2 regions of the Polaromonas sp. P1_F2 genome follow, and region 2 is predicted to be linked to the other one. Evidence: riboswitches for the same ligand, from Rfam matches in the RefSeq annotation. Region 2 holds a riboswitch; the other holds the start of a gene.
The links. Region 2 has a riboswitch for glycine ahead of gcvT (glycine cleavage system aminomethyltransferase GcvT). Riboswitches for the same ligand answer to the same signal wherever they lie in the genome.
Positions count from the first base shown of each region.

Region 1: another riboswitch for glycine. It lies ahead of AC1D0O_RS22965 (D-amino acid dehydrogenase); the one in region 2 lies ahead of gcvT (glycine cleavage system aminomethyltransferase GcvT).

Region 1 covers NZ_JBFUBN010000015.1:89,139-98,570, reverse strand. Annotated here, with positions in the region: gene phnD (phosphate/phosphite/phosphonate ABC transporter substrate-binding protein) at 1-634, opposite strand, end outside; gene AC1D0O_RS22975 (DinB family protein) at 850-1,365, opposite strand; gene AC1D0O_RS22970 (DUF1737 domain-containing protein) at 1,374-1,583, opposite strand; gene AC1D0O_RS22965 (D-amino acid dehydrogenase) at 1,893-3,206, opposite strand; glycine riboswitch at 3,316-3,424, opposite strand; gene AC1D0O_RS22960 (GrpB family protein) at 3,621-4,154, opposite strand; gene AC1D0O_RS22955 (thioredoxin domain-containing protein) at 4,169-4,651, opposite strand; gene AC1D0O_RS22950 (alpha/beta fold hydrolase) at 4,648-5,382, opposite strand; gene AC1D0O_RS22945 (CaiB/BaiF CoA transferase family protein) at 5,426-6,658, opposite strand; gene AC1D0O_RS22940 (hypothetical protein) at 6,765-7,265, shown strand; gene AC1D0O_RS22935 (hypothetical protein) at 7,309-7,728, shown strand; gene AC1D0O_RS22930 (hypothetical protein) at 7,773-8,390, shown strand; gene AC1D0O_RS22925 (hypothetical protein) at 8,496-9,179, shown strand.
Region 2 covers NZ_JBFUBN010000009.1:13,633-23,064, reverse strand. Annotated here, with positions in the region: gene AC1D0O_RS17515 (TAXI family TRAP transporter solute-binding subunit) at 1-386, shown strand, start outside; gene denD (D-erythronate dehydrogenase) at 483-1,508, shown strand; gene AC1D0O_RS17505 (TRAP transporter substrate-binding protein) at 1,575-2,546, shown strand; gene AC1D0O_RS17500 (TRAP transporter small permease) at 2,682-3,176, shown strand; gene AC1D0O_RS17495 (TRAP transporter large permease) at 3,173-4,450, shown strand; gene AC1D0O_RS17490 (hypothetical protein) at 4,527-5,096, shown strand; glycine riboswitch at 5,124-5,237, shown strand; glycine riboswitch at 5,259-5,360, shown strand; gene gcvT (glycine cleavage system aminomethyltransferase GcvT) at 5,397-6,557, shown strand; gene gcvH (glycine cleavage system protein GcvH) at 6,596-6,961, shown strand; gene gcvP (aminomethyl-transferring glycine dehydrogenase) at 7,026-9,432, shown strand, end outside.

The DNA.
Region 1 (9,432 bases), on a different contig from region 2:
TCGAGAAAACCACCTCGTAGTCCTTGTCCGGCGTCAGGCCCAGGGCCGGGAACAGCGCGCGCGGCGCCAGGTTGCCCGAGTTGGAGGTCGGCGTGGTGTGCGCGATCTTCTTGCCCACCAGGTCCTTGGGTTCCCGGTACGGGCTGTCGATACGCGTGATCAGGATCAGCTTGTAGGAATTGCGCTGGCCCGTCGCCTTGTTGCCTGGCACCGCGAAAGGCGCGGCCTGCCCGGCGGTCACCATCTGCGCGGCCAGGCCGGGGTTCACTTGCCCGATCTGGGCCTTGCCGGTCGAAAGCGCCTCGATCAGCTCCTTCTCGCCCAGGATGTCCACGTTGCTGGTGCGCTCCAGCGAGTCGCCCTGGGCGTTCTGCAGCTCCACATTGGCGCAGCGCGACAGGTGGCTGAAGTAGTCGCCCCACAAGGCCATGGTTTCGGTCTTGCCGTAGGTTTTGGGCATGGCCACCACCATTTTTTCGCGCGGGCCTGAAAATTTTTCGGCCGCCGGCGCTGCGGCGGCTTTGGCCTTCTTGGTCTTGGCCGGCGGATTCGGGTCCTCGGTTTGTGCCACGGTGGAACCCAGTGCCAGGACGGCACCCGACAGCACAGCCACATTGCGCAAATAAACCATCATGTTGATCACCCCCAAAAGTCAATGAATTAGCCGCAACTGCGGAAAACACGGCAGCGAGGCCGTTCATGCAGTGTGCTCCCAAGTTAACTTTTACTTACAGATCGACTGACGCTGAAGGGACATAAAGCGGGAATACCCCGGGCGATCCGTGGTTTTTTCGCCGAAAAAGGGCGCACCAAGGTAGCGCGCAAAGCCCATTTCCTGATAGGCCGATGTTACAAATTCCACCCGGCGCTCACGGCGCGCGACGCGTCAATCTTGCCGAGCAGCCACTGCAGGCCGGCCAGGTGCTGCTGGTCGTGGCTGCACAGGTAGTGCACCAGGCTGCGCAAGGTCAGCGCGCCGTAGCCTTCGAATTCCGCCCTGCGGTCCAGCTGCTGCGGTGTGACAGCCGACAGCATGGCCATGGTTTTGAGGCGGGCCGCCCGGAACGCCGCCAGGGCTTCCCGCGCGTCGGCTGTTGCGTAGTTGCGCTCTTTCTCGAGCTCGTAGCCATCCAGCGACACGAGTACCGGGTTGGTCTCGGTGAGCGTGCGTTGAAGCCGCACGTGGTAGCCGTCGATCTCGATGTCCCTGACATGGCAGACCTGGCCCAGCGCCGAAAAGGTCTCGCTCGGGATGCCGTCCCACGACGAAGGCCTCCAGTCGCTGTGGCTTTCGGGAATGGCCGCGTAAAACTGCTCGAGCTGGCGCGGGAAGTCCGCCATCGCCTGCAGGGTGGCGGTATTCAAGGGAGCGCTCATGGCTTGTCGCTCCGAACCGAAGGCCACAGCAGCGCCTGCGCCACGATCACCCGCTCGCCATTGAAGGTCGCCGCTGGTGAGCCGTGAAGCTCGTAGCCCAGCGCCAGCATCTCGCTGACCCGGTGGCAAAAACTCGCGTCATCCGGGCCCGTGAGGAGGCGGTAGGTGGGAAGACCGTCGGGAGGCGTGGTGGCGGGTGAGGTCATGGCGGCGGGCGGCGAATGAACGGAGGGCGATATTACCGCCTCCGCTCATCTGCTGCAGGGTGAGGTCGGTCGGCGGGTTGGTGGGCGGGACGTCGGATGGCGGCTAATGGTTTTGCTCCTTCCCCCGCTGGGGGAAGGTGGGGATGGGGGCTGGCGGTCTTGGCAAATGCGAAAAGCGCTTGCCCAATCGCTGCTGGCCCCCACCCCTGCCCTCCCCCAGAGGGGGAGGGAGTAAGAGGGGGAGAGGTCCTCAGGCCGGCTTCGTTGATGACGCGGGCCACGATGGTCTTGAGGTCGGCGCCCGCCTGATCAGGCCTTCACCATCCCCGGCAATGCCATCACCCGCCCCGGCGCCGGCATGCCGGTAAAAGCAAAGTCCACCTCAGGCACGCGCCCGCTCACGATGTCGGCAATCGCCGCGCCCGAGCCGCAGGCATGCGTCCAGCCCAGCGTGCCGTGGCCCGTGTTGAGGAACAGATTGGAGGTTTTGCTTTTGCCGATGTAAGGCACGTTGCTCGGCGTCGCCGGCCGCAGGCCGGTCCAGAACTGCGCGCCTTCGCCGTCCGTCATCTCCGGGAAGAGCTGCTTCACGCGACGCACGATGGCCTGGCAGCGCACCAGGTTCAGTTCGGTGTTGTAGCCGTTGAGCTCCGCCGTGCCCGCGATGCGCAGGCGATTGCCGAAGCGCGAGAACACCAGCTTGTACTCGTCGTCCGTCAGGCTCACCTGGTAAGACGCAGCTTCGTTGATCACCGGCAGCGTCACCGAATAGCCCTTGGCCGGGTAGATGCGCAGGTTCTGCCCCAGGCGTTTCGCCCACGGCGCGCTGAAAGCGCCCAGGCACATCACATAGGCATCGGCCTTCAGCATCTCGACGCGCCCGCCCGCCTCGCCGAGGCCCCCGGCGACCAGCACGCCCTCCAGCTGCCCGCCGCCGGCCAGCACGTCCAGGATGTTGGTGTTGTAGAGAAACTTCACGCCGGCCTGCTCGCAGCGCGCGGCCAGCGCGGCGGTGAAAGCCTGCGCGTCGCCCGACTCGTCGCTGGGCGTCATGCTGCCACCCACAATGCTGCTGCGGCATTGCGCCAGCGCGGGCTCAATCGCCACACACTCGTCGGCGGTTTTCATGTCGAGTTCGCAGCCGTGCTCGCGCATGATGCGCGCCGGCTCCTGCGCCGCGTCGTACTCGGCCTGGCTCGTATAGAAATGCAGGATGCCTTGGGTCCGCGCGTCGTATTGCAGGCCCAGTTCGGCGCGCAGTTTCTGCAGCGCGCCGCGGCTGTACATGCCCAGGTTGACGATCTGCCGGATGTTCTGCGCGGTGCGCGCCGGCGTGCAGTTGCGCAAAAACTCCAGGCCCCACAGCCATTGGTTCACATCGGCCCGCAGCCGGAACAGCAGCGGCGCGTCTTCCCGCGCCAGCCACTGCAGCACCTTGAGCGGCGCACCCGGGTTGGCCCAGGGCTCCGCGTGGCTTACGGAAATCTGCCCGCCGTTGGCAAAGCTGGTTTCCATCGCGGCCGCGCCGCGCCGCTCGATCACCGTGACCTCATGCCCGCGCTGCGCCAGATACCAGGCCGTCGTGACCCCCGTGACACCCGCACCCAAAACCATGACTTTCATGGCGATTCCTTTTTCAAGCAGAAATTACAGTTGCGCAAGTGCAATGCCTTGAGGGGTGCTTGAGTCCAAAAAGAATCATGGCAACCGCCAGGCCATCACAGGCTTGCGGCCGCTTCCACTGTCCTTGGTACCTGAGAGATTCAGCCGCTACTTTCGCAACGGCCTTGCTCCTTCGGTGCGCCGCACCTTGCATGCGGCGTCTCTCCAGACGGCTGTGTGTTTCCGGGCAGTACGGGACCTGAGCGATTATGGAAGTTTGCGCCTTCGGTGGCCGCCCCTGGGGGCAGCGCTCTCCTGCTTGAACGGTCTGAATTTACCACCGAAGCCGCATTTGCCAAACGCAAATCCGGCATCCAGTACAGGTCCAGCGGGTTGATTCAGCAGCTTAATAGTAGGCAATAGGGTGGTGGGCGTTCAGCCTTCACACACCGAGCGCACAAACGCGGCCTTGCCTTCGGTATAGGCCTCGCGGTCACCCGGGTGCCGGGCCGCCAGCTCCGCCTTGAGCGCCGCATAACGCGCCGCCAGCGCGGCATCCGCCCTCAGCGCATCGCGAAAACGCAGGCGCTGCGCCCACACCGGGCCGCCATGCACCACCAGATGCAGGTGGTGCGTGCGATGCCCGCCGGCCCAGCGCATCAACCACTGGCGGTCGGCCAGCGTGGCATTAAATTCGGCCGAGGCCGTGTAGCCCTCGGCGCACAGCGGCCCCACCAGCGCCCTGGCCGCCGCCATCGAAGCCACGCCGGCCAGGATGTCGATCACCGGCTTGGCGACCAGCTCCGGCACGGCCGTGCTGCCTATGTGCTCAATGGCGATCAAATCATCGGGAAACAGCGACAGCAGCCGCTCGCGCTCGGCCTCGAACAGGCCGGGCCAGCGCGGGTCGTAGGCCCGCAGTGCCACCTCCTCGTGAATGGCGGCCTGCAGCGACCCGGCGTCCGTCATGGCGTTATCAGGCCCTAACGCAGCGCCACCACCGCCCGGCGCGCCAGCACCAGGCGCTCGTCCAGGTAGGCTCCGTAAAAATCCGGGATCGCCGCGCCCACCAGCGGCTCGGCCAGCTTCTGTCCTTGCGGGCCCAGGAACAGCACCGTGGGCGTGAAAGTCGCCTTCCAGGCCCGGGTCTGCGCAGCCGCGGTCGTGGCCTTGCCGTCAAAACCCGTCAACGGCGTGCGGCTGTCGCTGAAATTGAGCTGCCAGGCCTCCAGCCCGGTTTCCTGGCGCGCGGGCAGCAGGTAATTGCGCCGCACCAGTTCGCAATAAGGGCAGCCGGGCAGGGTGACCAGCAGCACCAGCGGCTCGCCGCGCGCGGCGGCCAGCCCGGCCGCCTCCGGCAGCGAGGCCGGCACCGGCAGCGCGCTGTCCTTGGCCTGGGCCTGCAGCGGCCAGGCCAGGCTGCCCGCCAATGCGGCCGTGAAACCGCGTCGGCCCACCGCCTTCATTCGGCGCACTCCAGCAGGATGTGCGCCAGCGCCGCCGGCTCGGTCACCATCGGGTCGTGGCCGGTGGCGAGGTCTACTACCCGTGAATTCGGCAGCCAGGCGCCACCCCAGAAGGCAGGGTCGCGCACGCGTAGCCGGCTGGGCGTGATGGTCGCCAGCGCCGGCTCGGTGCAGCTCACAAAGGTGCGCGGCACGGCCGCCACGCGCTTTACGTCAAAATCCAGCGGCGCCTGGTAGGTGTTGCCCGGGTGCGGCGTCTGCCGGCGCTGCACCCAGTCGTGGTCGGCGCCCTGCAGGCCGAACACCTCCGGGTCGGGCGGCGCAAAGCTGAAACAGGCCGTGGCCTGCGCGCTCGCCATGCGCTTTTGCTGCGTGGCCGCGTCGTGCGTGCTGCTCCAGCTTTCGCCCGGCTGCGGCACCACGGCATCGACATACACCAGGTGCTTGAGGCGCCCGCCCATGCGGTCGGCCACGGCCGTGCCTATCATGCCGGCGTAGGAATGTACGGCCAGCGTCACCTCGTGCAGTTCCTCGGCCTCGATCAGGTTGATCACGTCGTTGATGTGGGTGTCGAGGTTGACGGCCGGCGACAGCAAATGGGCCCGCTCGCCCAGGCCCGTCAGCGTCACCGCAAAAGCCTTGTGGTGGTCCAGCTGCAGCACCTGCGCCACACGCCGCCAGCACCAGCCGCCATGCCAGGCACCGTGCACCAGAACAAAATTGTGTTTCATCGCGCCACCTCTTTGAATCAGGTCTTTGTATGGGCTTGCCGCGTCAAATCGCCTTGCCGCCCTTGAGTTCAGACAGCTTCGCGTCGGAATAGTTCAGCAACTCGCGCAGCACCTCATCGGTGTGCTGGCCCAGCAGCGGCGGCGGCAGGTCGGTGCGCACCGGCGTCGCACTCAGGCGCATCGGGCTGGAGACCAGCTTCAAGTCGTCCTTCACCGGGTGATGCCACTCGGTCACCATGCCGCGCGCTGCTATCTGCGGGTCGGCAAACACCTCGGCCAGGCTGTTGATCGCGCCGCAAGGCACTTTCGCCGCCTCCAGCGCCGCCAGCCAGTCGGCCTTGCCGCGCGTCTTCATCACCGCTTCCAGGATCGGCACCAGCTGGCCGCGGTTCAGCACGCGGTCGCGGTTCTTCGCGAACAGCGGGTTGGTCGCCAGCTCGGGGATGTTCGCCACCGCGCAGAACTTCGCATACTGCGAGTCATTGCCCACGGCCAATATCAAATGGTCCTTGCTGCCGTCACCGGCCGGTGCGACTTCAAACACCTGGTAGGGCACGATGTTCTGGTGCGCATTGCCGGCCCGGCCCGGCGCCTTGCCGCTGACCAGGTAGTTGGCGCCCAGGTTGGCCAGCATCGCCACCTGGGTGTCCAGCAGCGCCATGTCCACCTGCTGGCCCTCGCCGGTTTTTTCGGCATGGCGCAGCGCAGCCAAAATCGCCACCGTCGCATACATGCCCGTCATCAAATCCGCCACCGCCACGCCGACCTTCTGCGGCCCGCCGCCCAGGTCGTCGCGTTCGCCCGTCACACTCATCAGCCCGCCCATGCCCTGGATCGCGTAGTCATAGCCTGCGCGGTCCGCATAAGGCCCGTTCTGGCCAAAGCCGGTGACCGAGCAGTACACCAGGCGCGGGTTGATGGCTTTGAGCGAGGCATAGTCCAGCCCATAACGCGCCATGTCGCCGACCTTGAAGTTCTCCACAAACACATCGCAGTGCGCCGCCAGCTCCCGCACCAGCGCCTGGCCCGCCGGCTGGGCAATGTCGCAGGTCACCGAGCGCTTGTTGCGATTCGTGCCCAGGTAATAAGCCGCCTCGGTGTCCGCGCCCTGCGCGTCTTTCAAAAATGGCGGGCCCCAGGTCCGCGTGTCGTCGCCGCTGCCCGGCCGCTCGATCTTGATCACGTCGGCCCCCAGGTCGGCCAAAGTCTGGGTGCACCAGGGGCCCGCAAGCACGCGGGAGAGGTCGAGGATGCGGATGCCGTCTAAGGAGTTCATGGGGACATTTTGCCTCTAGCGCTGGGTAAGCTTCCTCTGATTGAAGGAGGCGATGCCCGGGACCATAGCCTAATATCCCAGGCTTGGCTTCACAACAACCATCCCTATGCCTGAACAAAACCCCTATGCCCCACCCCAGGCGCAAGTCGCCGATATCGACCAGCTGGTGACTGGCGAGAATGCGCCCGCACTCTGGAACCCCAATGCCGCCGCCAGCTGGAGCCTGCTCTTTACCCCGATTTTTGGGGCCTACCTTCACATGCGCAACTGGGAGGCGCTCGGGCAGCCGGAAAAAGCCGCAAGATCGAAGAACTGGATGATTGGAAGCATTGTCTGTGCCTTGCTTCTTGTCATCATTCCATTCTTCTTGCCGGAATCGAAAGGCGTGGACGCACTTGGACGAGCGTTCGGCTTTGCGCTGCTGATCACCTGGTATTACGCCATCGGCAAGTCGCAGCAGGCATTTGTCCTGGGGAAATTCGGGAAGGCCTATCCGCGACGTGGCTGGTCCAAGCCTTTGCTGGCGGCGGTCGGGGCCGTGATAGCCATGTTTGTGGTCGTTTTTGTTGCGGCGCTTGTCATGGCTATGGTCGATCGTCAATCTTGACGACCGGCGGGTTTTGGCCGGCGAGGCGGGTACAAGCAGCATCGTGAAGAATCTCTTTGTCATCGCCGCATTGGTTTCGATACCCATCCACGCTTTTTCGGCCGGTATTCCAGAGTGTTTTGTTGGACGATGGAAGTCCGACGAAGCGTTGACGCTGGAAGACATGCGAAAGCATCCCGAGGTCACCGAGAAGGCCAGGGCAATCTTCGAGAACAAGTTCTTTGGGAGCTTGGTTCTGGTCTTTGGGCCTCGCTATGGCGGTTGGTACCTTGAAGGAGAGCAGACACGCGCGGATATCTCCTTCGAGAAGTTCGACGTCGTGGAGCGCGGAACGGACTGGGTCACTTTGCGGAGCTATATATGGGAAGTCGAGCAGCATCAGCAATGGTTCTGCGAAAGCGGCCGGATCTACACGCACGTAAGCAGGTGGGAGTTTCGCGAATATTTTTCTCCGTTGCCGTGACCGGAAACTCTCTTCCAGAGTCAGTCACATACAAGGAAATCATCTTGACTACGACATTGCTTAGGCTCGCTGTTTCAGGCGTCATGCTTTTCGCGCCAATGCTGGCATCGCAGGTCAACGCCCAGGAACCCGGCATCGCGAAATCCGCACCCGCACCCGCACCCGCATCAAATGCCCTTGATACCCCAGGACCCGGTTGTGTCGGAAAAGAAAAACTTACCAACAAACTGACTCCCGTCGACCTTTACAGGGGCATTTCCAGTTGTATTGAGCAGGAGAAATTTGAACCGGGTGTCTTCATGTACGCCATGGCCGGTGCGTATGGGCGATTCGACACACTCAGGGTCGCTGACGAGTCAGCACATCAAGCCGCCAAAATTTTGCCCATGCTTGCCTTCGAGTCGGGGAGCAAGGACAAGGTCGCGGCCTTCAAGGCCCAAGTGGGTCAGATTCTCGGCAACGACGCAAAGCGCGCGGGCTATTGCTCGGAAGTTGAACGTATCGGCCCCCCGGCTTACTTTCCTTCCTACATGGTGCAGCACGGCCTTGGGGCTGTGACGGGAGCAAAGAACGGCGAGGCAGCGCTGGTCCCTTCTTTCAATCCCGAAATCGCCTGGAAAAAGGCCGTCGTGGGGTACCTGCAATGCCCGCCGTTGAAGTAGCGGGCGGTTTGCCTCTCCGTGGGCAGTCTCGCTTTCTGCGCACATGAGCTGTGCAAAGCTATCCCTCAGGTTCTTGCGGTCTAAATTACATTGGATTCCCCGCCGATGATCTACAAATTTCACTTCCGATGGTTGGTCTTGTACCTTGCTATTGTTACCGTGGCCGTTGGCACGCTCGGAATGTGGTATTTCGCGTCTTACTCGACTTCTCATCTCCAATTAGCGCCGGGCGCGAAGATCACATTCACCGCGTTTCGCTTGACCCCTCAGAGCGCAACAATGTCGATGTACTTTCACAGGGTGTTCGGTGAGCTCAGGAACGAGCTCGGAAAGTTTCCCTCGCACTCCACGGAGAAGGGCAACTGGTCCTTCCCGGAGCCGGGAGAGTCTGTCAGGCTCTTGATTGAAGGTGGTGGTGTTCGAACTGTGTACGAAGCTTTGCCGGCGCAACCTGCTGATATGCATCATTGGCGCCGACAGATCGTGCCTTTTGTCGATGACGGTGATCCGAAAAAAGTCCCGTGGCCGCCCGATGAAAAGTCCATGCCAATACTCGGATGGGGCTTCACAACATTTTCTGTGACGGTCCTGGAAGTTGGCGCGCCAATTGCAAACGAGCGTGTGTCGGTCTCCCTGCATTCCGCAATTGCCAATCGTCACGAAGGGTCGCTGTACGACGTTCTCCTGGTGTTTCGGTTCTGGCACATTTTTGCGTTGATCCTGGGCGGATGGGCGCTACTTCTTCAGTCCATCGATAACAAAGCCAGACGTGCAGCCCGTGAAACCTGACAGGTCAATCGGTACGGGCCCACAACAGCGTCTCCAAGTTAAACCGCAGTCCTTCTCCCTCTGGGAGAGGGTTGGGATGAGGGCTGTTGGTCGGTGTCGCACCACCGCCTGAATCCATCCGAGCAAGAAGGTGAGCGAGTAGCTTGCGGGGTTGAAAGAAAGCACTGCACTCCTTCGATTGGAGGATGGGCCGAACTCGAGGGAGGCCTAGAATTTGCCTGTGACAATCGCAGGTTAGGTCGCACATGGAGTT
Region 2 (9,432 bases):
GCGCCTACAGCCTGGGCGCGCGCCCCTGGATGGAAACCCTGCTGCCCTACCGCACGGCGCAGTACGCGGAACTGGTGTTCTATGCCATCGGACCCATCCTGGCCATCGCCCTGCTGATGCTGGCGTGGATTCCCAAGCTGTTCGACTGGCGCATCAGCTCGGCGCTGAACCATTTCTACGGCGACCTGAAGTTTCTGGAAAACGACATGGACGAAGTCGCCGCCGACAATCCGATGGCGCTGCGGCAGTTGCTGGAGCGGCTGGACAACATCGAGCGCCAGGTGGTGGCGCTGGACCTGCCTGATGAATTCTCCGAACGCTGGTATACCTTGCGCGAGCACCTGGCGGCCGCGCGTGATCGGTTGCTCAAGCTCAGGTCGCGCTAACGGTACGCCAAAGCGCTGTTCGCACTAAACTGCGGAACACACCGAGGCAGCGGGCTGCGGCGAACAACAAACAACAGAGACAGAGACAAAACACACATGAACATCGTCATCACCGGCGGCGCCGGATTTCTGGGTGCCAGACTGGCCCGCCAACTGCTTGAACAGGGAAAATTTTCCCTTGCGGGTGGCGCGCCGCAAACCATCCAGACCATCACACTGGTCGATCGAGTGGCACCGCCCACATCGCTGGCAGCGGACCCAAGGATTCGCGCGGTGGTCGGCGACCTTAACCAACTTCTCGAAGCCAGCGATACAACATCACAGGTCGTACGCGCTGACGACGCACTCGTGTTCCATCTGGCCGCCGCCGTCAGCGGCGAATGCGAAGCCGACTTCGACCTCGGCATGCGCAGCAACGTCGACGCCACGCGCGCGCTGCTGCAGGCCTGCCGCAGGCTGGGAAGCTCGCCCACCGTGGTGTTCGCGAGTTCGCTCGCGGTGTTCGGAAATTCGCCCGTGCAGCCCCTGCCGCCGGTGATCGACGACAGGACGCTGCCCACGCCGCAAAACAGCTACGGCATCCAGAAGTTCATCGGCGAACAACTGGTGGCCGACTACGCGCGCAAGGGTTTCATACGCGGGCGCAACGTGCGGTTGATGACGGTCAGCGTGCGCCCCGGCAAGCCCAACGGCGCGGCCTCGAGCTTTTTGAGCGGCATGATCCGCGAGCCGCTGGCGGGCCAGCGCGCCGCATGCCCGGTGCCGCGCGAAACGGCCGTGGCCTTGGCCTCCCCGGCGCGAACGATTGAAGGGCTGGTACGCGCGGCGGAGGCCGGTGATGCCGAATGGGGTGCGCGTACGGCGATCAACCTGCCCGCTTTAAAAACCACCGTCGGAGAGATGGCCGCGGCATTGGAGCGCGTAGCGGGCAAAGAGGCCGCCGGCCTGATCGACTGGACGCCGGACCCGGCCATCGCCAACATCGTGGCCAACTGGCCGGCGGTCATAGACGCGGCCCGGGCCCGGGGCCTGGGGCTTCTGCCCGACCCGGATTTCGACAGCATTATTGCGGCCTATTTAAGCGAAAACCCGCGCACCACGCCCTCAGCAGCGACGCAATAATAGGTGTGCATACGGCCGCATGCCGTAGTCGCGGATTTTCTGAACAACGATTATTTTGGAGACACCATGAAAATTTCAAAACTGCTGATCGGCATGGCTTTGGGCCTGGGATTCATAGGGGCGGCGAACGCACAGACCACCATGCGGATCAGCATTTCCACGGCGCAGAATTCACACCAGGGCGTTGCCATCGACACCTTTGCCAGGGAAGTCGAAAAACGCACGGCTGGCCGCTACAAGGTCCAGACCTTTTACAACGGCGCACTGGGCGGCGAACGCGAATCGATTGAAGCCGTGCAGCTGGGAACCCAGGAGCTGGCTTTCTCGTCCACCGGCCCGGTGCCCAACTTCGTGCCCGAGACCAAAATCCTCGACGTACCCTTCCTGTTTCGCGACAAGGCGCATGCACGGGCGGTGCTCGACGGCCCCATCGGCCAGGATCTGCTGATCAAGTTCGACGCCAAGGGCTTCAAGGCGCTGGCCTGGGCCGAAAACGGCTTTCGCCACATGACCAACAGCAAACGCGACGTGAAGCTGCCCGAAGACCTCAAGGGCCTGAAGATGCGCACCATGGAAAACCCCGTGCACATCGCGGCCTACAAGGGCCTGGGCATCATCACCACGCCGATGGCCTTCCCTGAGGTGTTCACCGCGCTGCAGCAAGGCACGGTCGACGGCCAGGAGAACCCGCTGTCCGTGATCATGTCCGCCAAGTTCGACCAGGTGCAAAAACACCTGTCGCTGACCGGCCACGTTTATTCGCCCTGCATTTTTGTGATGAACAAGGCGTCCTTCGACAAGCTCAGCGCCGCCGACAAGACCGCCTTCGTCGATGCGGCCAAGGAGGCCACCAAGGCCAACCGCGCGCGCGTCGACCAGGACGATGCCAACGGCGTGGCCGAGCTGCGCGCCAAGGGCATGACCGTGATCGAGAACGTCGACAAGTCCAAATTCGTGGCCATGCTGGCGCCCGTCAATGCCGATTTCGAGAAGCAGTTCGGCAAGGCGAACATCGACGCCATCCGGAACTACAAGTAAGTGCAAGGCACGCGGGCCGCCGGCCTCCTGCCCGGCCTGTGCGCCTTTTTTCACCGAACGCGCCCGCAGGCATCACACCGGCGGGCGCTTTCCATGTACCGGCTCTTCCCTCTTCCCCCTTCTCCATCGCGCCCCATGAAACAAGCCTTCCTCACATTTGAACGCTGGACCACCGGCTTCTCCATGCTGGTGGCCTGCCTGATGCTGGTCATCGCTTCGGCGCTCGGCATGTTCCAGATCGTCACCCGCTTCGTGCTGGAACAGCCCGCCGAGTGGAGCGAAATCCTGATCCGCCTGAGCCTGATCTGGATGGTGTTCATGGGCATCCCCATGGCCTTCCGGCAGGGCGCCATGGTCAGCGTGGACGTGCTCTACCGCTGGAGCCCGCCGCGCATCCGGCGTGTGCTGGACTGGTTTGTCTGCCTGGCCGCCCTGGCGCTGGTCGCCGTGATCGTCTGGTGGGGCTGGGACTATTCGCTGCGCGGCCGCGTGCAGTCCATGGCCGGCCTGGAGTCGGTCTCGATGTTCTGGGGCTATGTGGCCATGCCCGTGGGCGGCATGTTCTGCGTGATCGGCATCATCGGCAACCTGCTGGATCCGCAACGCAACGAACTGGAGACGGCTCAATGACGGGAGTAATGATTTCAACGATGGTGCTGTGCTTTGCGCTCACCGTCTCGGTGGCCGTGTCCATCGGCCTGGCCTCCATCTTCGGCATCCAGGCGTCCAATGCCAACATGCTGATCTCCGTCAAGGAGATGTTCTCCTCGATCAACAAATTCCCGCTGGCCGCCATCCCCTTCTTCATCCTGGCCGGCAACCTGATGGAAACCGGCGGCATCTCGCGCCGGCTGGTCGAGTTCGCCAAAAGCATCGTGGGCGGCGTGCAGGGCGGCCTGCCCATGACTTGCGTGCTGACCTGCATGATTTTCGCGGCCGTCTCCGGCTCGTCCGTGGCCACCACCTTCGCCATAGGCGCCATCCTGATACCGGCGCTCATCAAGCACGGCTACCCCACGGCCTACGCCGCGGCCCTGCAGGCCACCAGCGCGGAGCTGGGCGTGATCATTCCGCCATCCATCCCCATGATCCTCTACGGCGTGAGCGCCGAGGTCTCCATCGGTGAACTTTTCATCGCCGGCTTCGGCCCCGGGCTGCTGATAGGCTTCGCGCTGATGCTGTTCGTGCACCTGTACTGCCGCTGGAAGGGTTGGGGCAAACAGGATGGCGACGGACGCCTGAGCTTCGGCAAGGCGACCTGGCAGGCCGGCTGGGCGCTGCTGATGCCGGTGATCATCCTGGGCGGTATTTACGGCGGGATTTTCACGCCGACCGAGGCTTCAGCGGTGGCCGTGTTCTATGCCCTGGTCGTCGGCATTGTGATCTACCGCGAGATCAAGCTGGCGGACCTGTATGTCATCCTGCGCAAGTCGGTGATCTCCAGCGCGGTAATCATGTTCATCATCGCCAACGCCGGGCTGTTCGCCTTCCTGATCACCCGGGCCGGCGTGCCGGACGCCATAGGCCACTGGCTGCAGGAGGTGCTGAAGTCGCCCGCCCTCTTCCTGCTGGGTGTCAACGCCGCGCTGTTCATCATCGGCATGTTCATCGAGACCAGCGCCGCCATCATCGTGCTGGCGCCCATCCTGGCGCCGGTGGCGGTGCACTTCGGCATAGACCCGGTGCACTTCGGCCTGGTGATGGTGGTCAACCTCGCGCTCGGCATGATCACGCCGCCTTTCGGCGTGAACCTGTTCGCGGCCTGCACCGTCGCCAGGATATCGCTGGACCGCATCGTCACCCACCTGCTGCCTTTTGTAGCGGTCATATTGGTTTGCCTGATGGTGATCACTTACGTACCGCAACTCTCGCTGGGCCTGCGCGACCTGGTCTACGCCAAATAGCTTTTTTTCAGGCAGGGTTTCACGGTGTTGTCATCTGTAGAGGTAATGCTCAGGTTTTCATTTCAGGATGAAATCCATGCAGCTCCACAAAACCGACCGTGCCCGCGCCGAGCTCAAGCCCGGCGTGAGAACGCTAGGCCAGCGCGAGCGCACCCTGCTGCTGATGGCCGACGGCAGCAAATCGGCGCAGGACTTTCGCCCGCTGTTTGACGGCGACGGCGAGGCCATCGCCCTGCGCCTGTTGCGCGAAGGCTTTCTGGAAGCGCACCCGGGAAAAACCTCCCCGCCCGCCGCAGCGCCTGCACCGGCGCCTGTACCCAAACCCACGCCGGCCCAGTTGCAGAACTTCCCGAGCCCCGAAACCACGCAGGCCATCCAGGTTTCGGCCGACCAGTTTGAAGGCAAACGCTCGCTCGCCACCACCCGGATGTTCCTGTTCGACATCTGCGAGCGCATGTTCGCCCGGCGCGACCCGGTGATGGCCGAGCGCTTCCGCGAAGCGCTGCGCAACGCCAAGGACCGCGACAGCATGCTGGCCGCCTCGCGCGAAATGATCGAAGAAATCGAAAAAATCGCGGGCCACGAGCGTGCCGATTCCATCAGCGAGCGCATCGCCATGCTGCTGCCGCAGCACCAGGCGGCTTGACCGGGCCGACGGCAGCATCCGTTACACTTGCCGGGGTCAGGAGAGAGTTTTCCCAGCGAAAACCGCCGAAGGCGCACGTGCACCCCGGGGCAACCCTTTTTGGTGCACTGAACGCTCAGGCAAAAGGACTGGCAACCGCCCTGCGGCGCACCACGCGGCAAGGCGTTCCCTACTGGAGAGAGGCCGTTTTCAAAGCGGCCCACCGAAGGAGCAAGCCCGCATCGCCGGGTGAATCTCTCAGGTAAAGTGGACAGCAGGGGCACCCATGGATTTAGAACCTGTTTGCCCCCGGAGAATGCCTTGTCCGATTCGTCCACCTCTTCCGCCGCCCCTGAAACCCTGCTGAAAACACCGCTGCACGAGCTGCATGTGGAGCTTGGCGCGCGCATGGTGCCCTTCGCGGGCTATTCCATGCCGGTGCAATACCCGGCGGGCCTGATGGCCGAGCACCTCCACACACGCCAGGCCGCCGGCCTCTTCGACGTGTCCCACATGGGCCAGTTGCGCCTGGTGGGCGCCGATGCCGCGGCGGCGCTCGAATCGCTGATTCCGGTCGACGTGATCGACCTGCCGGCCGGCAAGCAGCGCTACGGCCTGCTGCTCAATGACGCGGGCGGCATCATCGACGACCTGATGTTTTTCAACCGCGATTACGCGAACGGCGGCGACCTATTCGTCATCGTCAACGGCGCCTGCAAGGTGGGCGACATCGCGCACATCCAGGCAAAAATCGGCTCGCGCTGCGAAGTCATTCCCATGCCCGAGATGGCGCTGCTGGCACTGCAGGGCCCGCAGGCCGTCAATGCGCTGCAGCGCCTGGCGCCCGGTGTCGAAAAACTCGTGTTCATGACCGGCGGGCGCTTCAGCGTCGCCGGCTGCGACTGCTTCCTCACACGCAGCGGCTACACCGGCGAAGACGGTTTTGAAATCTCCGTGCCTGCCTCGCAGGCCGAGACGCTGGCGCGCGCACTGCTGGCCCAGCCCGAGGTCAAACCCATAGGCCTGGGCGCGCGCAACTCGCTGCGCCTGGAAGCAGGCCTGTGCCTCTACGGCAACGACATCGACACGACGACCACGCCGGTCGAAGCCAACCTGAACTGGGCCATGCAAAAAGTGCGGCGCACAGGCGGCGCGCGCGCCGGTGGCTTCCCGGGCGCGGACAAAATCCTGGCGCAACTGGCCGACCCCGCTACGCTGGCCCGCAAGCGCGTGGGCCTGGTGGCGCTGGAGCGCGTGCCCGTTCGCGACCACACCGAGCTGCAATCCATTGACGGCACGCCTATCGGCGAAGTCACCAGCGGCCTGCTGGGCCCCACGATCAACCAGCCGGTCGCCATGGGCTATGTGAAGCCCGAATTCGCCACCCTGGGCACACGCGTCAACGCCATCGTGCGCGGCAAGCCCGTGCCCATGGAAGTCGCGGCCATGCCTTTTGTCCCCAACCGTTACTTCCGCGGCTGACCCCTGCCATCCCCACCCCTTAACCCCTGGAGATTCTCATGACCGTCAAATACACCGAAGACCACGAATGGCTCAAGATTGAAGGCGACATCGCCACTGTCGGCATCACCGTGCATGCGCAGGACGCGCTGGGCGACGTGGTGTTTGTGGACCTCCCCGCCGTGGGCACGACCTTCGCGCAAAAGGAAACCGCCGGCGTCGTCGAGTCGGTGAAAGCCGCCGCCGACGTCTACATGCCCGTGAGCGGCGAAGTGACCGCCATCAATGAAGCCCTGAAGGACGACCCATCGCTGGCCAACAGCGACCCCATGGGCGCCGGCTGGTTCTTCAAGATCAAGCTGTCCGACCCTTCGCAGCTCAGCGCGCTGATGGACGAGACCCGCTACACCGCTTTCTCGGCCTGATTTTCTTCCGATCCTTTTTTCTGTTTTCTGACTCCTGGCTGCCAAGCCTGACACGGGACCCGACATGTTGATGCAAACCGCCAAGCCCCTGGGCGACCTTGAAAACCCTTCCGAATTCATCGCGCGCCACATCGGCATTGACGAGACCGACGAAGTCCACATGCTCAGCATCGTGGGCTCGGCCTCGCGCCGCGAACTGGTCGAAGGCATCGTTCCGCGCTCCATCGCGCGCAGCACGCCCATGGCCATCCCGGCCCCGGTCACGGAAGCCGCCGCGCTCAAGCAGCTGAAAGCCATCGCGGGCAAGAACAAGGTGTTCAAGAACTTCATCGGCCAGGGCTACTACGGCACCTGCACGCCGGGCGTGATCCTGCGCAACATTCTCGAGAACCCCGCCTGGTACACGGCCTACACGCCTTACCAGGCCGAAATTTCGCAGGGCCGCATGGAGGCGCTGATCAACTTCCAGACCATGGTCTGCGACCTGACCGGCATGCCGATCGCCAACGCCTCCATGCTCGACGAGGCCACCGCCGCCGCCGAAGCCATGACCCTGGCCAAACGCAGCGTCAAAAGCAAAAGCAACGTCTTCATCGTGGCCGGTGACTGTCATCCGCAGACCATCGAGGTGATCCAGACCCGCGCCAAACCGCTGGGCATTGAAGTCAAGGTCAGCACGGCGTCGGCCACCCTGCCCCTGCTCATGGCCGAAGGCGACTACTTCGGCGTACTGGCCCAATACCCGGCCACCACCGGCAGCATCCATGACTTGCGCCCGCTCGCGGGCCAGGCCCACGTCGACGGCGCCGCCTTGTGCGTGGCGGCCGACCTGCTGGCGCTCACGCTGCTGGCCCCACCCGGCGAATGGGACGCCGACATCGTGCTGGGCAACACCCAGCGCTTCGGCATGCCCATGGGCAACGGCGGGCCGCACGCGGCCTACCTGGCCTGCCGCGATGAGTTCAAACGCTCGCTGCCGGGCCGCCTGGTCGGCGTCAGCGTCGACAGCCACGGCAACCCGACCTACCGCCTCGCGCTGCAGACGCGCGAGCAGCACATACGCCGCGAAAAAGCCACCTCCAACATCTGCACCGCGCAAGTGCTGCCGGCCGTCATCGCCAGCATGTACGCGGTCTACCACGGCCCGCAAGGCCTCAAGCGTATCGCCGAACGCGTGGCCGCCTACACCGCCGTCTTCGTGCGCGGCCTGCAGGAACTCGGCTATGAGATCACCAACACCGGCGCCTTTGACTCCGTGACGGTGAAGACCGGCGAGGCGACCAATGCAATCGCCGAGCGCGCGCGCCAGTCCGGCGCCAACCTGCGCTTTCGCCTGAACAACCACCTGGGCGTGTCGCTGGACGAAACCACCAGCCGCAAGGACATCGAGCTGCTCTGGTCCTTCTTCGCCAAGCCCGGCCAGACGATTCCCGTGGTCAGCGCTTTCGAAAAAGGCGTGGAGTCGCTGATCCCCGCCGACCTGCGCCGCACCACGCCTTTCCTCACGCACCCGGTCTTCAATACCCACCATTCCGAAACCGGCATGTTGCGCTACATCCGCATGCTGAGCGACAAAGACCTGGCACTGGACCGCAGCATGATCCCGCTGGGCAGCTGCACCATGAAACTCAACGCGACCAGCGAGATGATTCCCATCACCTGGCCCGAGTTCGCCAACATTCACCCCTTTGCGCCCGCCGAGCAGTTGCAGGGTTATGCCGAGCTCGACAAGCAGTTGCGCGACTGGCTGTGCCAGGCCACCGGTTATGCCGGCATCAGCCTGCAGCCCAATGCCGGCTCGCAGGGCGAATACGCGGGCCTGCTGGTCATCAAGGCCTTCCATGAAGCCCAGGGCCAGGGCCACCGCAACATCTGCCTGATCCCCTCGTCGGCCCACGGCACCAACCCGGCCAGCGCGCAGATGGTGGGCATGACGGTCGTCGTCACCGCCTGCGACGCGCAGGGCAACGTCGACATGGCCGACCTCAAGGCCAAGTGCGAACAACACAGCGCCAAGCTGGCCTGCGTGATGATCACCTACCCCAGCACGCACGGCGTGTTTGAAACGCAGGTGAAAGAACTCTGCGCGATGGTGCACAGCCACGGCGGCCGCGTCTACGTGGACGGCGCCAACATGAACGCGCTGGTCGGCGTGGCCGCGCCGGGCGAGTTCGGCGGCGACGTGAGCCACCTGAACCTGCACAAGACCTTCTGCATTCCGCACGGCGGCGGCGGCCCGGGCGTGGGCCCGGTCTGCGTGGTGGCCGACCTCGTGCCTTATCTGCCCGGCCATGCCACGGCGGGCATTCCCGTCAACGGCGTGGGCGCCGTCTCGGCCGCGCCTTTAGGCAATGCCGCGGTGCTGCCCATCAGCTGGATGTACTGCCGCATGATGGGCCCCGAGGGCCTGACGCAGGCCACCGAGGTCGCCATCCTGAGCGCCAACTACATCAGCTCGCGCCTAAAAGATC